4 regions of the Sphingobium sp. VMM genome follow, and region 1 is predicted to be linked to each of the others. Evidence: riboswitches for the same ligand, from Rfam matches in the RefSeq annotation. Region 1 holds a riboswitch; each other region holds the start of a gene.
What was found. Region 1 has a riboswitch for cobalamin ahead of ACUCV3_RS21175 (cobalamin biosynthesis protein CobG). Riboswitches for the same ligand answer to the same signal wherever they lie in the genome.
Positions count from the first base shown of each region.

Region 2: linked by a shared signal. The riboswitch ahead of ACUCV3_RS17620 (TonB-dependent receptor plug domain-containing protein) and the one ahead of ACUCV3_RS21175 (cobalamin biosynthesis protein CobG) in region 1 are both predicted to bind cobalamin.
Region 3: linked by a shared signal. The riboswitch ahead of ACUCV3_RS18465 (TonB-dependent receptor plug domain-containing protein) and the one ahead of ACUCV3_RS21175 (cobalamin biosynthesis protein CobG) in region 1 are both predicted to bind cobalamin.
Region 4: linked by a shared signal. The riboswitch ahead of cobW (cobalamin biosynthesis protein CobW) and the one ahead of ACUCV3_RS21175 (cobalamin biosynthesis protein CobG) in region 1 are both predicted to bind cobalamin.

Region 1 covers NZ_JBXGSI010000019.1:64,033-68,357, reverse strand. Annotated here, with positions in the region: gene ACUCV3_RS21185 (beta strand repeat-containing protein) at 1-730, shown strand, start outside; AL1L pseudoknot at 1,078-1,194, opposite strand; partial or broken gene ACUCV3_RS21180 (transposase) at 1,090-1,475, opposite strand; cobalamin riboswitch at 1,975-2,186, shown strand; gene ACUCV3_RS21175 (cobalamin biosynthesis protein CobG) at 2,467-3,519, shown strand; gene ACUCV3_RS21170 (precorrin-8X methylmutase) at 3,519-4,148, shown strand; gene cobI (precorrin-2 C(20)-methyltransferase) at 4,145-4,325, shown strand, end outside.
Region 2 covers NZ_JBXGSI010000014.1:16,865-21,189, reverse strand. Annotated here, with positions in the region: gene ACUCV3_RS17620 (TonB-dependent receptor plug domain-containing protein) at 1-1,756, opposite strand, end outside; cobalamin riboswitch at 1,893-2,085, opposite strand; gene ACUCV3_RS17615 (ABC transporter substrate-binding protein) at 2,152-3,012, shown strand; gene ACUCV3_RS17610 (acyl-CoA thioesterase) at 3,025-3,423, opposite strand; gene ACUCV3_RS17605 (S9 family peptidase) at 3,423-4,325, opposite strand, start outside.
Region 3 covers NZ_JBXGSI010000015.1:44,686-49,010, forward strand. Annotated here, with positions in the region: gene ACUCV3_RS18460 (FecCD family ABC transporter permease) at 1-592, opposite strand, end outside; gene ACUCV3_RS18465 (TonB-dependent receptor plug domain-containing protein) at 605-2,449, opposite strand; cobalamin riboswitch at 2,621-2,862, opposite strand; gene ACUCV3_RS18470 (threonine ammonia-lyase) at 3,002-3,991, shown strand; gene ACUCV3_RS18475 (energy transducer TonB) at 4,061-4,325, shown strand, end outside.
Region 4 covers NZ_JBXGSI010000012.1:102,801-107,125, forward strand. Annotated here, with positions in the region: gene fahA (fumarylacetoacetase) at 1-759, shown strand, start outside; gene maiA (maleylacetoacetate isomerase) at 756-1,400, shown strand; gene ACUCV3_RS16565 (Rieske (2Fe-2S) protein) at 1,397-1,774, shown strand; cobalamin riboswitch at 1,805-2,046, shown strand; gene cobW (cobalamin biosynthesis protein CobW) at 2,224-3,276, shown strand; gene cobN (cobaltochelatase subunit CobN) at 3,276-4,325, shown strand, end outside.

The sequences.
Region 1 (4,325 bases):
TTCGGGGAATGACACGCTCGACGGCGCTGGTGGCGCCGATATGCTCTATGGCGGCATCGGCAACGACATTTTCTATGTCGATAATCTGGGCGACCGGATCGTCGAATATTATGGCGAAGGCACCGACATTGCTTATGCCAGCGTCGATTTTACGATGGAAGACAATCTCGAAAAGCTGACGCAGACCGGCTCGGCCAGTATCGCGGTGGTCGGCAATGATTTCGCCAATACCCTGACCGGCAATGGCGGCAACAACCTGATGCGCGGCAGCCTGGGTGGCGATCTCATCGTTGGCATGGGCGGCGATGACGGCATCTATGGCGAAGAAGGCAACGACTTCCTGCAGGGCAATGACGGCAATGATCTGCTGGTCGGCGGCGCTGGCCTTGATGAGCTGACCGGCGGGGCAGGGTCGGACAGCTTCCTGTTCGATTCGCTGACCGTATCGGCCGATCGCGACACGGTGAAGGACTTTACGCCGGGCGAGGACATGCTCGTTTTCGCGCGCGGCATCTTCACCGCCTTTGCCTCGATGCCGAGCGGAAGCCTGCCGTCATCGGCCTTCTATGCCGGAACCGCGGCAACCGCACCGGACCAGTATCTCGTCTATAACAAATCGACCGGCGCGCTATATTACGACCCCGACGGCTCCGGCTCCCAGGCAATGGTCCAGGTCGCCTTCCTCAGCACAAAGCCGACGCTGACGTTCCAGAATTTCGGATTGGCGTAGCACTCGTCTGACAGGGAGGAGGAAATGCAGCGCCGCTTGTTGCGGCATTGCCGGCGCAGCACCAGGTCCGGAAAACGTGCGGGCGCACGGCGTCAATGCTGCATCGGTCGGCGGCAAGGTGAGCACATGCGGAGCCGGCCGGCTTATTGAAATCAGGCGTGTCTACGGTGAGAACGGTACCGTAGATCATGCAATCGCCACACGTCCGGTCAGGCAGGACGGGCCCCAGCAGAGTGGTTTCCAGATCTTTTTCCGTGTGCATCCCGCAGGGGCGGGGGCGGCCTTGCCGGGAATGCGAGAGGAGTCGACGGATCAGGCCGCTGTGCGATGCGCTCGTGATAGGTGGATGGGGCGATCTACAGGATGCTGCAGATTGGCTCGACCCCATAGGCATCGCGGTAATCGTCGATGAACGCGATCATCGCTTGAACGGGCGGTCGAGCTCCGCCTGGGCAAAATATGCCGATGCCTGGCGCAGGATCTCATTGGCCTGTCGCAGCTCGCGGACCTCGCGCTCCAGTGCCTTCATCTTGTCGGCTACCTCGGTCGGGACGCCCGCGCGCTTGCCGCTGTCGACCTCAGCCTTCTTCACCCACTCATGCAGCGTCTGCGGAACGCAGCCGATCTTCTCCGCAATCGAAACCACCGCTGCCCAGCGAGAGGGGTAATCACGTTCATGATCGATCACCATACGCACCGCGCGCTCGCGGACTTCCGGCGCAAACTTGTTCGTTGTCTTGCTCATACAGGCTCCACCTTCTCAGGAGTTGGAGCCTCCGGCAAACCCGGCGCGGTTCATTATAGGGGGATAGCCCGTTGCTACGCGAACGGCAGCTTCATGCGAGCTGGCCATTTGACCTTACCCTCCTGCGCGAGTTCCTCTGTCACAGTGGTGCAAATAGCTTGATGCTTGATGCGCCTAGGATGTGGCTGGAGAGCGAAAAATCCGGGTTGTCGATTGTGCCAACACGCTGTAGCAACAGGGTGTGCAGCCGTTGGCTGTACGCCAGCGTTTTCAAGGCCTTGTAGGGCGTGAGAATTTGACTGGGGCTCCTGCCGCCCCAGCCATAATTTCGGTATCCGACGCCGCGTCGCTTTCCTTGCTTCCGGTTTCCGTTTCGGCATCCTCCGTCGGTATGCCTTGGGCGTCGAGCCGGCAGCGGGACTGCCGATACACATTCCATGTCTTGGCGAAGCCCGATGTTTCGACTAGGGCATCATCGATGCGCCGGTTCATGCTGGTGCATTGCATAACTGACGCCGGTGTTCCGCAAGGAACTTAATCGGGAATGCGGTGCGGGGGCCTGGCCCCTTATTCCGTGGCTGTCCCTGCAACTGTAAGCGGATAGCGCGATGCACAAGCCCATGAGGGCAGCCACTGGACAGAGCGTCCGGGAAGGCGTGCATCCCGCAACGACCCGCGAGCCAGGAGACCTGCCGGCGTTTCGGTCGCTCTTGTCCTGACCCAGGGGTTGGTCATGGGACGGTCTCTCTTCCGTCTGGGCGGCGAAGCGTGTGGCTGGGGCTGCACGGCCGCGTGGTGTCGGGCGCCTGTCGCGCCTGCCTGCCGCCTCGCGCCGACCGGCGATGCCGGCAAGCCCCGCCTGGTTGCGTCCCGGCGCGCGGAGGATTTGCCTGTGAGCCAGACCGGCGCGGGCAGTGATAGGGCGACCGCGAACCATGCTGTGGCCCACGGGCCGGCCGTTCGGGGCTGGTGTCCCGATGCCTGGCGCCCGATGGCGGCGGGCGACGGGCTGATCGTGCGCGTGAAGCCGCGCCTTGGCCGTCTTTCGGCCGATGATCTGGCGGCGCTGGGCGAAGCGGCGATCGCCCATGGCAACGGCCTGATCGACATGACCCGGCGCGCGAACCTCCAGATCCGCGGCGTGCGCGACGAAAGCTGGCGCCCCTTGCTCGACCGGCTGCTCGACCTTGGCCTGGTGGACCGCGATGCCCGACGCGAGGGCGCGCGCATGATGATGGTCGCGCCGGACTGGCGCGAAGGCGACGACAGCCATCGCATCGCCAGTCAGTTGCTCGATCGCCTGGACGAACTACCGGACTTGCCGGGCAAGATGGGCTTCGTGATCGATGCCGGCGCCGCGCCGCTCCTGCCCAGCGAAGCGGGGGATTTTCGCATCGAACGGGCGCGCGATGGCGGCCTGATCTTGCGTGCGGAGGGGCGGGCACAAGGCGTGCCGGTGGACAGCGGCGGCGAAGTGGATGCGCTGCTCGCGCTCGCCCGATGGTTCGTGGAGAGCGACGGCGCGCGCGTGGGGCGCATGGCCCGGCATGATGCGCCCCTGCCGGATTGGGCAACGGGCACGGCAGAGGCGGCGTCGCCGCGTGCTCGGCTGATGCCCGGCGCATGGGATGGCGGCATGGCCTATGGTCTTCCCTTTGGCCGGATCGACGCGCGGCATCTTCTCGACGCGCCGGCCATGCGGCTGACCCCGTGGCGCATGCTGCTGGCCGAAGGACAGCTGCCCGGCCTGTCCGCCGACGCTGCCGACCCGTTGATCCATGTGGAGGCCTGCCCCGGCGCGCCTGCCTGCCCGCAGGCGAGCGTGGAGAGCCGCGACCTCGCCTGCCAACTGGCGCCCCATGTGACGGGCCGTCTTCATGTCTCCGGCTGCGCCAAGGGCTGTGCCTGTTCGATGCCGGCCGACATCGTGCTGACGGGGCGGGACGGGCGCTACGACCTTGCCTTCCATGCCCGCGCAGGGTCGGCGCCCGTCCGTCCTGACCTCACCGCCACCGACCTTCTTGCCCATTTCGGAGCCTGTTGATGCCCCATGATTATGAGAGGGACGGCGCGGCGATCTATCGCCAGTCCTTCGCCACCATCCGCGCCGAAGCCGACCTCGGGCGCTTTGCTGCCGAGGAGGAGCCGGTCGCCGTGCGCATGATCCATGCTGCGGGCATGGTGGACCTTGCGGCCCATATCCGCTTTTCACCGGGCTTTGCAGCGGTAGCGCGGCAGGCCCTGGCCGCAGGGGCGCCGGTGCTGTGCGATGCGCGCATGGTGTCGGAAGGGGTCACGCGCGCGCGCCTGCCCGCCGACAATGCCGTGCTCTGCACCTTGCACGAGATCGCCGTGCCGGACATGGCGCGGGCGATGGGCAATACCCGGTCCGCCGCCGCGCTGGAACTGTGGCGGCCGCATCTTGACGGGGCACTGGTTGCCATCGGCAATGCGCCCACGGCGCTGTTCCACCTGCTCGACATGCTGGAAGATCCGGCCTGTCCGCGCCCGGCGGCGATCATCGGTTGTCCGGTCGGCTTCGTCGGCGCGGCGGAATCCAAGGCCGCTTTATGGGCGGCGCAGCCGGTCCCCTGCTGCGTCGTCGACGGGCGGTTGGGTGGCAGCGCGATCACGGTCGCGGCGATCAATGCGCTGGCGAGCCGCGCGGAATGAGCGGCACCGTCTATGGCGTGGGCCTTGGCCCCGGCGCGCAGGACTTGCTGAGCGTGCGCGCCGACCGGCTGGTGCGGGGGGGACGGCATGTCGCCTATTTCCGCAAGGCCGGCCGACCGGGCCAGGCGCGCCGCATCGCGCAGGGCATGCTGCGGGACGATGCGATCGAACTGGCGA
Region 2 (4,325 bases), on a different contig from region 1:
CGGACCAGCGCACCGCCGCGCCGGTGGTGAGGCCGAAGGGCCAGGCATAGCTGATCGAACCATTGGCGCTGTTGCGCGGCCGGCGCGGCAGCCAATTGCCTTCGTTCGCGGTCCCTTCCGAACGATCCTCCGCGACAGTCCAGCTATAATTGCCGTCGATGGTCAGCCCCTTGACTGGCTCGACCGCCGCCTGCGCCTCTATGCCATGCGCCTTGGCGCGCGCGACATTGAGATAATAGCCATAGCGGCGGGTGGTGGTGCCGGGCGTGAAGCAGAGCGGATCGGTCGAACTGGAGGAACAGCTGTTATAGATGATCTGGTCGGTCGTGGTCCGGTCGAACCAGGTCGCGCCCAGCCGCAGTTTCTCGCCAAAGAAACGCTGCTCCGCGCCCGCTTCCCAGCCATTGGCGCGTTCGGGGTCGAGCGCCTGGTTCCCATATTCGGAAAAGAGCTGATAGAGGGTCGGCGCCTTGACCCCCTCGCCATAGCTGGCGCGCAGCACCGTCCCGGTCGGCAGCGCCCAGACGCCGCCGGCGGAAAAGAGGGTGCGGCCGCCATAGCGATCATGATCGTCATAGCGCAGCCCGCCGGTCAGGGTCAGGCCCGTAATCGGCTGGGCATTGAGCTGGCCATAGACGCTGGTGATCTCCGCCTTGCCGCGAGCCGGATCGGAAATCGGCACCGAAAGCGACGCCGAAGGCGACACGCTGCGGAAGCGGCTATTCTCATTCTCCACCCCGAACAGCGCGGTCCAGCCGTCGGCGATCGCGAAGCTACCCTGATATTCCAGCCGCTGGTTGCGCCCCGCCGCGTCGAACGTCTGCTTGCGCGGGTTGCGCGGGTCGTAATTGTCGCGATCGGTGTCGGTATAGCCATAGCCGAAACGGTTGCGGAAGCGGCCGTCGAGCAGTGCGACGTTAAGGCCGGCATAGCCGACAAATTCGCAATTGGTGCCATAGGCGGGGCTGTCCGCGCTGGTGGCGTCGAAATCGACCTTACCATCGGAATAATAGCCGCGCAGATCGGCGCTGATCCCGTCCGCCAGCGCAACCTCTACCCGGCCGGTGACGCTGCGGTTGGTATAGCCGTCCTTCTCCTTGCCGCCAAAGGCCGGGCTGATCGCGGAAATACCGTCGGTGGTGAAGCTCTGGCCGCCGATCCTCCAACTGACCGGGCCGGTCTTCCCACCCAATGCCGCGCGGGCGCTGACCGTGTCGCGCGACCCCGCCTCGATATCGAAGCTACCCTCCAGCGGCTGTTCGGGCATGGCGGTGACGACATTGACGACGCCACCGATTGCCTGACTGCCCCACAGGGTCGACTGGGGACCGCGCAGCACTTCTATGCGCGAGGCGTCGCCGACCAGCAGATTGGCGAAATTATAGCCGCCGCCGGTCGAGGACGGATCGTTGAGCTTCACCCCGTCGATGACCACTACGGTCTGGTCGGACTCGGCGCCACGGATACGCAGCGACGTCGCCGTGCCATAGCCGCCATTGCGCGAGATGCTGACACCCGGCGTGCGCAGCAGCAATTCGGTGACCCCCAGATCCTGCGCCCGGTCGATCGCTGCCTTGTCGAGCACGGTGACGGAGGCCGGCACCTGATCCACCGGCGTGGCGAGGCGGGTCGCCGTGACGAGGATCGAGGATGCCCCGGCATCGGCGGCGGCATCGGGCGATGGTGCCTGCTGCGCCTCTTCGGCGAAAGCGGTGGTGGAGAGAAGGAAAGAACAGAAAGTCAGATATTTGAACACATAAGCCCCCGGACGAGGGACCGCATCCCAGGGACGATATCGGTGCCCGGCCGGGCGCGACATGGTCCCCGCAATTTGCGGTCCACCTGTCGCCACGCGGGTTCACCCCCGTCCGCTCGGCACACCCTGTCCGCGCGAAGGACGACCGCGACCGGCAGGTCTCCTGGCTCACGGGTCATCGCTGATTCATGCCGCCTTCTCAGAACCTTGCGGTCCCAATGGCATGTGGCACAAAGGCTCGCCGCTCACAGTTGCAGGGGCAGCCGGGGTCTTGAACCCCATTCCCTTTTCATCCCCGTTGCCGGGGAACCTGTCGCAGTCCGGGCGATAGGCGAGCCCGACTGGAGCGTCAATCTTCCTTGCTTGGCGGAGCGCGCCGGCTAAGGGAGGTGGCCATGCGGATATTTGCCCCCATCGGCCCCGGCAAGGGGATGATCGCCCTGGTGATCGCCCTGATCGGCGGCGCCACATTATGGGCGGCCACCGCTCGCCAGCCTGCCAATGCCAGCAAACGTCCGCAACGGATCGTGTCGCTCAACCTGTGCGCCGACCAGCTGCTGGTGGCGCTGGCCGATCGCGACCAGATTGCCGGCCTGACCCATAATGCCGGCGATCGGCAGATGTCGGCAGTGGCTGCCGCGACCCGCGGCCTGCCCATCCTCGACGGATCGGCCGAGCAGATTTTGGCGACCAATCCCGATCTGGTGATCGGCATGCCGGCGCGGCGCAACCCGGCGATCGCGATCCTCAAGGCCCAGCATTATCCCGCCGTCGACCTCAAAAGCGCGGACAGCTATGCCGATATCGTCGCGTCGATCCGCACGGTGGCGCAGGCGATCGGCCATGCCGACCGGGGCGAAGCGATGATCGCGCGGATGGACCGGGAGCTTGCCGCCCTGCCCCGCGCACCGAAGCCCAAAGTCGCGGCCTATTATCAGCGGCGCGGCTACATGACCGGCACCGGCACGCTGGTCGACGACCTGATGACGCGGGCGGGGCTGCGCAACCTGGCCGCCGACCTTGGCAAGCCGGTGATCGCGCAGGTCAGCCTGGAGGAGATGGTCGCCGCCCGGCCCGACTATCTGATCGTCGAGAGCGCCACCGACCGCATCACCGACCAGGGCACCGAAATGCTGCATCATCCGGTGCTGCGCGACATAGCGCGCATCAGCCTGCCCCAGGCCTGGACCGTGTGCGGCGGACCGGCCTATGTGCAGGCGGCCCGCGCCCTCTCCCAGGCCGTCAGCGCCCGCTGAGGCTGGGCCGACTCAGTCCTCGATGAAGTTGGCGGCGACTTCGGCCGGCACCCGCATCAGCCGGCCGCTTTCCTTGTCGATCATCGCCCAGGTGGATTTGGCCGACACCTTCACCTTGCCGTCCGGCCCGGTGAACTCGATCAGCCGGTCGAACCGCGCGCCGCGCGGTCCTTCCGGAATCCAGGTGCGGCCCGACACGACATCGCCTTCGACCACATTGCCGCGATAATCGACCTCATGCCGGGTCACGACCCAGATATAGGCGTCGACATGGGCCGGGTCGGCATCGGTCATCCAATGTTCGACCGACAATTGCTCCATCCACTGCACCCACACCGCATTGTTCACATGGCCCAGCACATCGATATGCTGCGCCTGCGCGGTGAACTGCTTGGTGAAGCTCGACGCCATCAGCCTTCCACTCCCAGCTGCCACAGGATGAACGCAAATTCCTCGGCGGTCTCGTGCAGGCTCTCGAACCGGCCCGACTTGCCACCATGGCCCGCGCCCATATTGGTCTTGAGCAGCAGGATATTCTTGTCGGTCTTGGTCGCGCGCAGCTTCGCCACCCATTTGGCCGGCTCCCAATAGGTGACGCGCGGGTCGTTCAACCCGGCGGTCACCATCAGCGGCGGATAATCCTGGGCGCTGACATGGGTGTAGGGATCATAGGACTGTATGGTGCGGAATGCGGCCTCATCCTCGATCGGATTGCCCCATTCGGGCCATTCGCCCGGCGTCAATGGCAGCGTTTCGTCCAGCATGGTGTTGAGCACGTCGACGAACGGCACATGTGCCACCACCGCGCCCCACAGGTCGGGATCGGAGTTGATGACCGCGCCCATCAGCTCGCCGCCGGCCGATCCGCCCGAAATGCTGATCCTGCCCTTGGCCGAATAGCCAAGATCGATCAGCCCCTTCGCGACATCGACAAAGTCGGTGAAGGTATTGGTGCGCTTGTCGAGCTTGCCGTCCAGATACCATTGCTGGCCCATATCGTCGCCGCCGCGAATATGGGCGATGGCAAAGGCAAAGCCGCGATCGAGCAGCGACAGGCGGCTGGTCGAGAAGCCCGGCTCCATCGCCAGCCCATAGGCGCCATAGCCATAAAGGTGCAGCGGCGCGCTGCCGTCGCGGGGGAAGTCGGCGGGATAGACGATCGACACCGGAATCTGCGTCCCGTCGCGCGCCGGGATCATCAGCCGCTCGGTGGCGTAGCGGCTGGCGTCATAGCCCGAGGGAATTTCCTGGACCTTGAGTATCTCCAGCTCACCCGTTGCCAGATGATAATCATAGATGGTGTCGGGCGTGAC
Region 3 (4,325 bases), on a different contig from region 1:
GCAGCGCCAGCAGCAGATGGTCGATGCTGCGATTTTCCAGGCTGCCCATCAGCCAGCTCATAATCTCCATCGCGGCGAAGGGATTGGGCGACAGGTTGAGCGCCAGGCTGATCCCCGCCCCCGCCAGCGTCGCGACGGCAATGCCGGCCAGGATCAGCGTCAACGGGCTTTCCGATGGTCCCGCCAGCAGGAACAGCGCGCCGATCGCCGCCAGTGCGGTAACGATCGCCAGCAGCGGCAACGCCATCGGGTGCAGTTCGGACAGGCCGAAATAGAGCGCGATCACCGCGCCCAGCGCCGCTGCATTGGATACGCCCAGCACGGCAGGTTCGGCCAGCGGATTGCGCAGATAGCCCTGCAATGCCGCACCCGACAGGCCCAGCATGGCGCCGACCAGCAGGCCGATCGCCATGCGCGGCAGGCGCAGGTCGATGACGATCGCGCGCGCCACCATATCGCCACCGCCCGCCAGCACCGCCAGGATGCGGGCCGGCGCGATCGTCACCGATCCCAGCGCGACCGACGCGATGGCCGCGACCAGCAGCAGGCCGATCAGCCCCGGCAGCAACAAAGGATGCCGCCGCCCGCTCATGCGCGCCGCCCCTTAGAAGCGGACACGCACGCCGCCATAGGCCGACCGGCCATAGGTGCCATAGCCATAGGCGGTGGCGTAATCCGCATCGAACAGATTGTCGATCCGGCCATAGACTTCCAGATGGTCGCCCACGGGGAAGGACGCGCGCAGCCCGGCCAGCCCATAGCCGTCGAGCCGGCGGGTGTTCGCCGTGTCGTCATAGCTGTCGCCGACCATGGTCAGGGTCGCGCCGGTCGACAGGCCGAAGGACCAGAGATAGTCGGCCGACACGCTCACCGCATTGGCGGCGCGGCGCGGCAGGCGATTGCCGTCGGTGGCCCCGCCCGACCGGTCGCGCGCATCGACATAGCTGTAAGATGCCGCCACCGTCAGCGCCTCGACCGGCTTCAGCGTCAGCGTCGCTTCCACGCCCTTGGCGCGGGTCCGGTCCAGATTGCCATAGGTGTAGGTCGCATAATCATAATTGATCTGGTTGCGGGTATCGCGCCGGAAGGCGGTCAGCGACAGCACCGCCTTGTCCCCGTCCAGGCTCTGGTCGAAGCCGATATCATAGCTTTTCGACCGTTCCGGCCGCAGCGCGCTGTTGCCGCTATAGGTGTCGTAGAGCTGATAGAGCGACGGCGCCTTGAACCCCTCGCCATAGGAGAGGCGGATATTGGTGGCGCCGGCGTTCGGCGTGTAATTGGCGTTGGCACCAAAGGTGGTCGCGCCGCCGAACTGGCTATGATCGTCATGGCGCAGCCCGCCGGTGACGGCCAGGCCGGCAAGCGGCTTCACCACCGCCAGCGCATAGACGCTGTCGATGTTCGCCTTCGCGCTCGCTATGTCGCCAAAGCCGAAATACTCATAGTCCGGCCGCTCATGCTCATAGCCGAAGATCAGCTTGGCCTGATCCACCGGGGCATAGACGCCCTCATATTCGAACCGCAGATTGGTGCCCGAATAGCCATAGTCCGGGTCAGTGCCGCGCACGAAATAATAGTCGCGATCGTTGCGCAGCCAGGTGACGGCAGCGCGGTTGGTCAGCTTGCCGTCGAGCAGCGCCAGGTTGATTCCGGCATAGCCGACATATTGGTCCAGCTTGCTGACGTCGCTGCTGTCCGCCGGCGCGCCGAAGAAGCTGTCATAGTCGAGATCCGCATGGATATAGTAACCGCGCAGGTCGAGGCTCAGGCTGTCGGAAAAGGCGATCTTCAGCTTGGCGTTGGTGGCGATATTCTCATAGCCGTCCTTCTCCACGCCGCCGAACGACCGGCCAACCGAGGAAATGCCGTCGGTGTTGAAATAGGCAACGCCGACGCCGCCCGACACCGCGCCGCGCGTGCCCGACACATCGGCCTTGGCATTCAGCGTGTCGCTATAGCCATAATCGGCCGAGGCATTGACCTCGAAACCCTCGCTCGGCGCGCCGGTCATCACATTGACCACGCCGCCGATCGCCTGGCTGCCATAGACCACCGAGTTGGAGCCGCGCAGCACTTCGATCCGGCGAATATTGCCGGTCAGCAGATGGCCGAAATCATAGCCGTCGCCGATGCCGCTCGGGTCGTTGACCTTGACCCCGTCGATCAGCACCAGCGTCTGGGTCGTCTCCGCCCCGCGCAGCGACACGCCGGTCACGCCGCCGGTGGAGCCGTTGCGGCTGAAGCGGACGCCCGGCGTGGTGGCGAGCAGGTCGACGACATCGACCGCCTGGCGCGTCCTGATCGTGTCGGCATCGATCACCGTGATCGCCTGGCCGACCTCGTCGCGCGGCTGCGCAATGCCCGAAGCGGTGACGACGATATCGTCATCCTGGGCCAATGCCGGCGTAGCGGCCAGCAATGCGATCAGCGAAATCCCCAACATCTTCATTTTATCGTCCCCCGGCGTCCGTCGATTTGGAACCGGGGCGTCCGCACAAGCGGTCGCTGCGTGAGGATCGGGAAGACGCCAGCGCCCCGCCCCACGCACCGATGCGGCCCCGGCCGCCATGGGCGTCGCTCGACGGAAACACCGCGCCATGGCCATCCCCTGGGCCAGGGCAAGAGCGACCAGACGCCGGCAGGTCTCCTGGCTCGCGGGTCAGGGCAGCGATGCGCCAGCCTTCCCGGACTTGGCGGTCCAGTGGCCGGTTCCGGCCCTCCCCTTTTGAAGAGCCTGGGAACCCTGCGCATCGCGCTCACCGCTTACAGTTGCAGGGACAGCCGCGGATTTGGAAGGGCTGCGCCCCCCGCACCGCATTCCCGTTTTCAGCCCTTGCGGGCACCGGCGCGATCATGCGCGTCCGGGGCTTTTGACCGCCCCGGCGCGCGGCCCCCATAAGCCAAAGCACAAGCCCTGCCAAGCGGGCCAGGATCGCCCCGGCGGATCGTTGCGCGGCGCCGGCGGGCGGCTATGCAGGGGCCTCTTACCGAAGGAGCCGACATGTCCGATTCGCTTGCCATCACTGCCGCCGACGTCGCCGATGCCGCGCGGCTGATCGCGCCGGCGGCGGTCCGCACCCCGCTGATCGAGAATGCCGCGCTGAACGATCTCTGCGGCCGGCGTGTGCTGGTGAAGTTCGAGGGGGCCCAGCATAGCGGATCGTTCAAGTTCCGCGGCGCCTATAACCGCCTCGCCCGACTGAACGCTGCGGAACGCGCGGCGGGCGTCGTCGCCTGGTCCTCGGGCAATCATGCCCAGGGCGTCGCCTTTGCCGCGCGCCTGCTCAGCATTCCCGCCACGATCGTGATGCCGGCCGATGCGCCGGCGATCAAGACCGCCAACACCCGCGCGCTGGGCGCCGAGGTCGTCCCCTATGACCGCTTCACCCAGAGCCGCGAGGAAATCGCCACCGCCCTTGCCACCGAACGCGGCGCGACGCTGGTTCCCTCCTTCGACGATCCCTTCATCATCGCCGGCCAGGGCACGATCGGCCTGGAGATATTGGAGCAAGCGCAGGCCGCCGGCGCCGACCTCACGCAGATTCTCGTCTGTTGCGGTGGTGGCGGCCTGGTCGCGGGCACGGCCACGGCGGTCAAGGCCGCCCGCCCGGACATCAGCGTCTATGCGGTCGAACCCGCCGGTTTCGATGATACCGCCCGCTCGCTCGCCAGCGGCACGCGCGAAAGCGTCTCGCCCGACGCGCGCAGCATCTGCGACGCGCTGCTGGCGCCCAGCCCCGGCGCGCTGACCTTCCCGATCAACCACGCCCTGCTCGCAGGCGGTCTGGTCGTCAGCGACGATCAGGTGCGCGACGCGATGCGCTTCGCCTTCACCACGCTCAAGCTGGTGGTCGAACCGGGCGGCGCGGTCGCGCTCGCCGCCATGCTTGCCGGCCTCGCCCCAGCGACCGACGGCGCCACCGCCCTCGTCATCTCCGGCGCCAATGTCGATCCGCAGGATTATGCCGCAATCATTGGCGGGGGCGCTTGACCGCTAGTCTTTCCAATCGGTCACCCTTAGTCTGGTCTGGGGATGCCGCGAGGGTCGGCTTTAGGGGAAATGATGGGAATCGTATCGGTACTGATCCATGCCGTCGCGCTTGTGAACGCGACACCAGCCAATTATCCGGGGGATTGGGTCACTTCGCTGGACTATCCTACTGACGACAAGCGACCACAGGGTGAGGGCACTACATTTTTCGCATTGCTGATCGCGCCCAATGGTCAAGCGATACGATGCGACATCACCCAATCTAGCGGCTCCACTGCCCTGGATCGGAAAACCTGCGCATTGATACTGGCAAGAGCGAAGTTCACGCATGCCA
Region 4 (4,325 bases), on a different contig from region 1:
CCGCGCGGCCAGCGCAAGCCGCCCGAGGCCGAGGTTCCGGTGGTCGGCCCGACTGCCCGGCTCGACTATGAGCTGGAACTGGGCGTGTGGATCGGCACCGGCAATGATCTGGGCAGCCCGATCCCCATCGGCGAGGCGGCCGATCATGTCGCCGGCTTCTGCCTGCTCAACGACTGGTCGGCGCGCGATTTCCAGGCTTGGGAATATCAGCCGCTCGGGCCCTTCGTGGCCAAGAATTTCCATTCGACCATCTCGCCCTGGGTGGTGACGCCCGAGGCGCTGGCGCCGTTCCGCATCGCCCAGCCGCCCCGGCCCGAAGGCGACCCGGCGCCGCTGCCTTACCTCAGCGATGCCGACGATCAGGCCCATGGTGCGCTGGCGCTGACCTTGGAAGTCTATCTGTCCACCCAGGCGATGCGCGACGCGGGCCAGCCGCCGATGCGGCTGAGCCAGGGGCCGGCGAGCAACATGTACTGGACCGTCAGCCAGATCGTCACCCATCATGCCTCCAATGGCTGCAACCTGATGCCCGGCGATCTGCTCGGCAGCGGCACCATCTCCGCCCCGACGCGCGATGGCTATGGCAGCCTGATGGAAATCAGCAGCGGCGGGCGCGAGCCGATCATCCTGCCATCGGGCGAGACGCGCTGCTTCCTGGAGGATGGCGACGAGGTGACATTGCGCGCCACGGCATCAGCCCCCGGCCATGTGCCGATCGGCTTTGGCGAATGCCGCGCGATGATCGTGCCGGCGCGATGAGCGACCTCACCCTTCATGGCTATTGGCGGTCGAGCGCGAGCTATCGCGTACGGATTGCGCTGGCCCTGAAGGGTGTCGACTATGCACAGGTCACCCATGATCTGCGCAGCGGTGCGCAGCGCGCGCCCGACTATCGAGCGCTGGCGCCGCAGGGGCTGGTGCCCGCGCTGGTCGCGGGCGACACCGTGCTGACGCAGAGCGGCGCGATCCTGGAATGGATCGAGGCGCGCTGGCCGCAGCCGCCCCTGCTGCCCGCCGATCCGGGCGATGCGGCGATCGTCCGTGCCATGGCCGGCATCATTGCCTGCGACATTCATCCGCTCGGCAATCTGCGCGTGTTGCAGGCGCTGCGGCAGGATTTCGGCGCCAGCGAGGATCAGGTCCGTGCCTGGATCGCGCGTTGGACCGGCGAGGGATTTGCTGCGCTCGAAACGCTGATCGCCCGGCATGGCGGCCGCTTCGCCTTCGGCGACAGCCCCAGCTTCGCCGACTGCCATATCGTGCCCCAGCTCTACAATGCCCGGCGCTTCGGCGTCGACCTGACGCCCTTTCCGCGGCTGTGCGCCGTGGACGCGGCGGCATGCGCGCTCCCCGCCTTTGCCGCCGCGCACCCCGATCGCCAGCCCGACGCTGACATATGAGTGACACTGACACGCGCCTGTTCGCGACGCCGGCGGGCGTGCGCCTCTGCCCGATCGACCAGATCGCCGACGGCAAGGCGCGCAATTTCGTGCTGCAGATGCGCGCCGGCCGCTTCCATGGATTTGCCGTGCGGGATGGCGATCATGTCGCCGGCTTTGTCGACCAATGCCCCCATGCCGGCCTGCCGCTGGCGCAGCAGCTGGACGATTATCTGACCCCGGACGGTAGTCATATCAGATGCAGCTGGCACGGCGCCATTTTCCGCCGCGACGATGGCGTCTGTGTCGGCGGCCCCTGTGTCGGTCAGCGCCTTAGGCTTTGGCCGCTCGCCATCGCTGATGGCTGGATTGTCACCGCTGCCCAAAGCGACTAGGAACCGGCCCAGGGACGGGGCTTCGCATCGTCCCGACATGATCGCGCCGGTGCCCCCACGGGGGCTTAAAATGGGAAGGCGGTGCGGATGCCATGGCGTCCAAATCCGCAGCTGTCCCTGCAACTGTGAGCGGCGAGCGTGATGAACAAAGCTGTCCCCGATGCGGGATCAGCAGCCACTGGGCCGGACGCTAAATCCTGCGAGGCCTGGGAAGGCCGTTCCTCCCGCTATGACCCGCAAGCCAGGAGACCTGCCGGCGTTTAGGTCGCTCTTGCTTTGGTCCAGGGGATGGCCGGGGCACGGTGTTCCGTCTGAGCGACAGGTTGGCGGCTGGAGCCGCGCGGTCACGCATCTGCGGGCGAACAAGCGCCCGTCCGCGATGCCGGCCGGCCGTGCGTGCGCGCCCGGTTCGCTCCCGCCCCGGTTGCTCCGGCGCGCGAGTATTTGTCATGGCCAACACTGCATCTGCCAAGATCCCGACCACCGTCATCACCGGCTTCCTGGGCGCGGGCAAGACCACGCTGATCCGCCATCTGCTGGAAAATGCGAAGGGGCGCCGGCTCGCCCTCATCATCAACGAATTTGGCGATGTCGGCGTCGACGGCGAACTGGTGAAGGGCTGCAACGACGCCGCCTGCCCGGAAGAGGATATCGTCGAGCTGGCCAATGGCTGCATCTGCTGCACCGTAGCCGACGATTTCCTGCCGACCATGACCGCGCTGCTCGACCGGCCGAGCCCGCCCGACCATATCATCATCGAAACCTCGGGGCTGGCCCTGCCCAAGCCGCTGGTCAAGGCGTTCCAGTGGCCCGACATCCGCACCCGCGCTACGGTGGACGGCGTCGTCGCGCTGATCGACGCCGATGCGGTCGCCGCCGGCCGTTTTGCCACGGACGAGGCCGCCCTGGCCGCAGCGCGCGCCGCCGACCCCAATCTGGACCATGACAGTCCGCTGGAGGAATTGTTCGAGGATCAGCTCGCCTGCGCCGACATGGTGGTGCTGAACAAAAGCGACCTGGTCGATGCCGACACGCTGGCCGCGGTCGAGGCGCAGGTCGATGCCGAGACGCGGCCCGGCGTGAAGATCGTCCGCGCCGCCCATGGTGCGGTCGATATCGGCGCGCTGCTGGGCATCGTCGCGGCGGCAGAGGATGATCTCGACGCCCGGCCCTCGCACCATGAGGCGGAGGGCGAGGATCATGACCATGATGATTTCGACAGCTTCGTCGTCGGCGGCGATGCCGTTGTCGATCCCGACACGCTGGTGGAGGCGCTGTCCGCGCTGATCGCCACCCATGACGTGCTGCGCGTCAAGGGCATGGTCGCGGTCGCGGGCAAGCCGATGCGCCTGGTCGTGCAGGCGGTCGGCCCGCGCATCCAGCATTTCTTCGACCGTCCCTGGCAGCCGCAGGAAGCGCGCCGCACCCAGCTGGTGGTGATCGGCCAGAAGGGGCTGAACCGCGCCGCGATCGATGCCGACATCCAGGCCGTGCTCGGCTGATGCATCTTCTGTCCGCCACGCCGGGAACGATCAGCGACGGCGAGGAGGCGATCGACCTCGATCAGCCGCCCGGCGACATCGTCATCCTGACCGTGGCGGACAGCGACCTGGCCTGTTTCGCCGCCGCTGCCGCGCGCCTGCCCGATGATGCGCCGAGCGTGCGGCTGGCCAATCTGCTGCAGCTCAAACATCCCTATTCGGTCGACCTCTATGTCGAGAAGGTGATCGCCAGGGCGCGCTTCGTCTGCGTCATCCTGCTCGGCGGCAAGAGCTATTGGCCCTATGGCGTGGACGAGATTGCGCAGGTCGCGCGTGAACGGGGCATCGCCTTCGCCGCGATCGCCGATGGGCGCGAGGGCGATCCCGCGCTGGATCTGGCTTCCACCGTGCCGGCGGCGATGCGCGAGCAGCTGCGCGACTATCTGCGCCAGGGCGGCACCGCCAATGCGCTCTCCTTCCTGCGCTGCGCCGCGCGGCTGATCGGCGCGGATGCGGGCGAGCCCGATCATCCGCTGCCGATCGCCGACGCGGGCCTGTACCTGCCAGGTCACGACCGGCCGGGCGTGGCCGAGCTGCGCGCGACCTGGGTCGAGGGGCGGCCGGTGGCACTGCTGATCTTCTATCGCGCGCTGGTGGTGGCCGGCACGCTGAGCGCGGTCGATGCGATGGTAGCGACCCTTGGCGCGCGCGGCTTCAACGTTGCCGCCGTGCATGTGCGTGCGTTGCGCGAGCCGTTCGTGCGCGACTGGCTCGGCGGGCTGCTGGCCGATATCGCGCCCGACATCATCGTCAATGCGACCAGCTTTGCCGCCTCCTCGTCGTCCGTTCCGCGCGTACCGGGCATCTTGGAACAGGCCGATTGCCCGATCCTGCAGACCGCCTTTGCGGGGGTCGAGGAAGGCAGCTGGCGCGGGTCCGCCCGTGGCCTTGGTCCGCGCGACCTGGCGATGAATGTCGCCCTGCCCGAAGTGGACGGGCGCCTCTTCACCCGCGCCGTGGCTTTCAAGGCGGCCGAGCGGTTCGACGCGCGAACCCAGTGCGGCATCGTC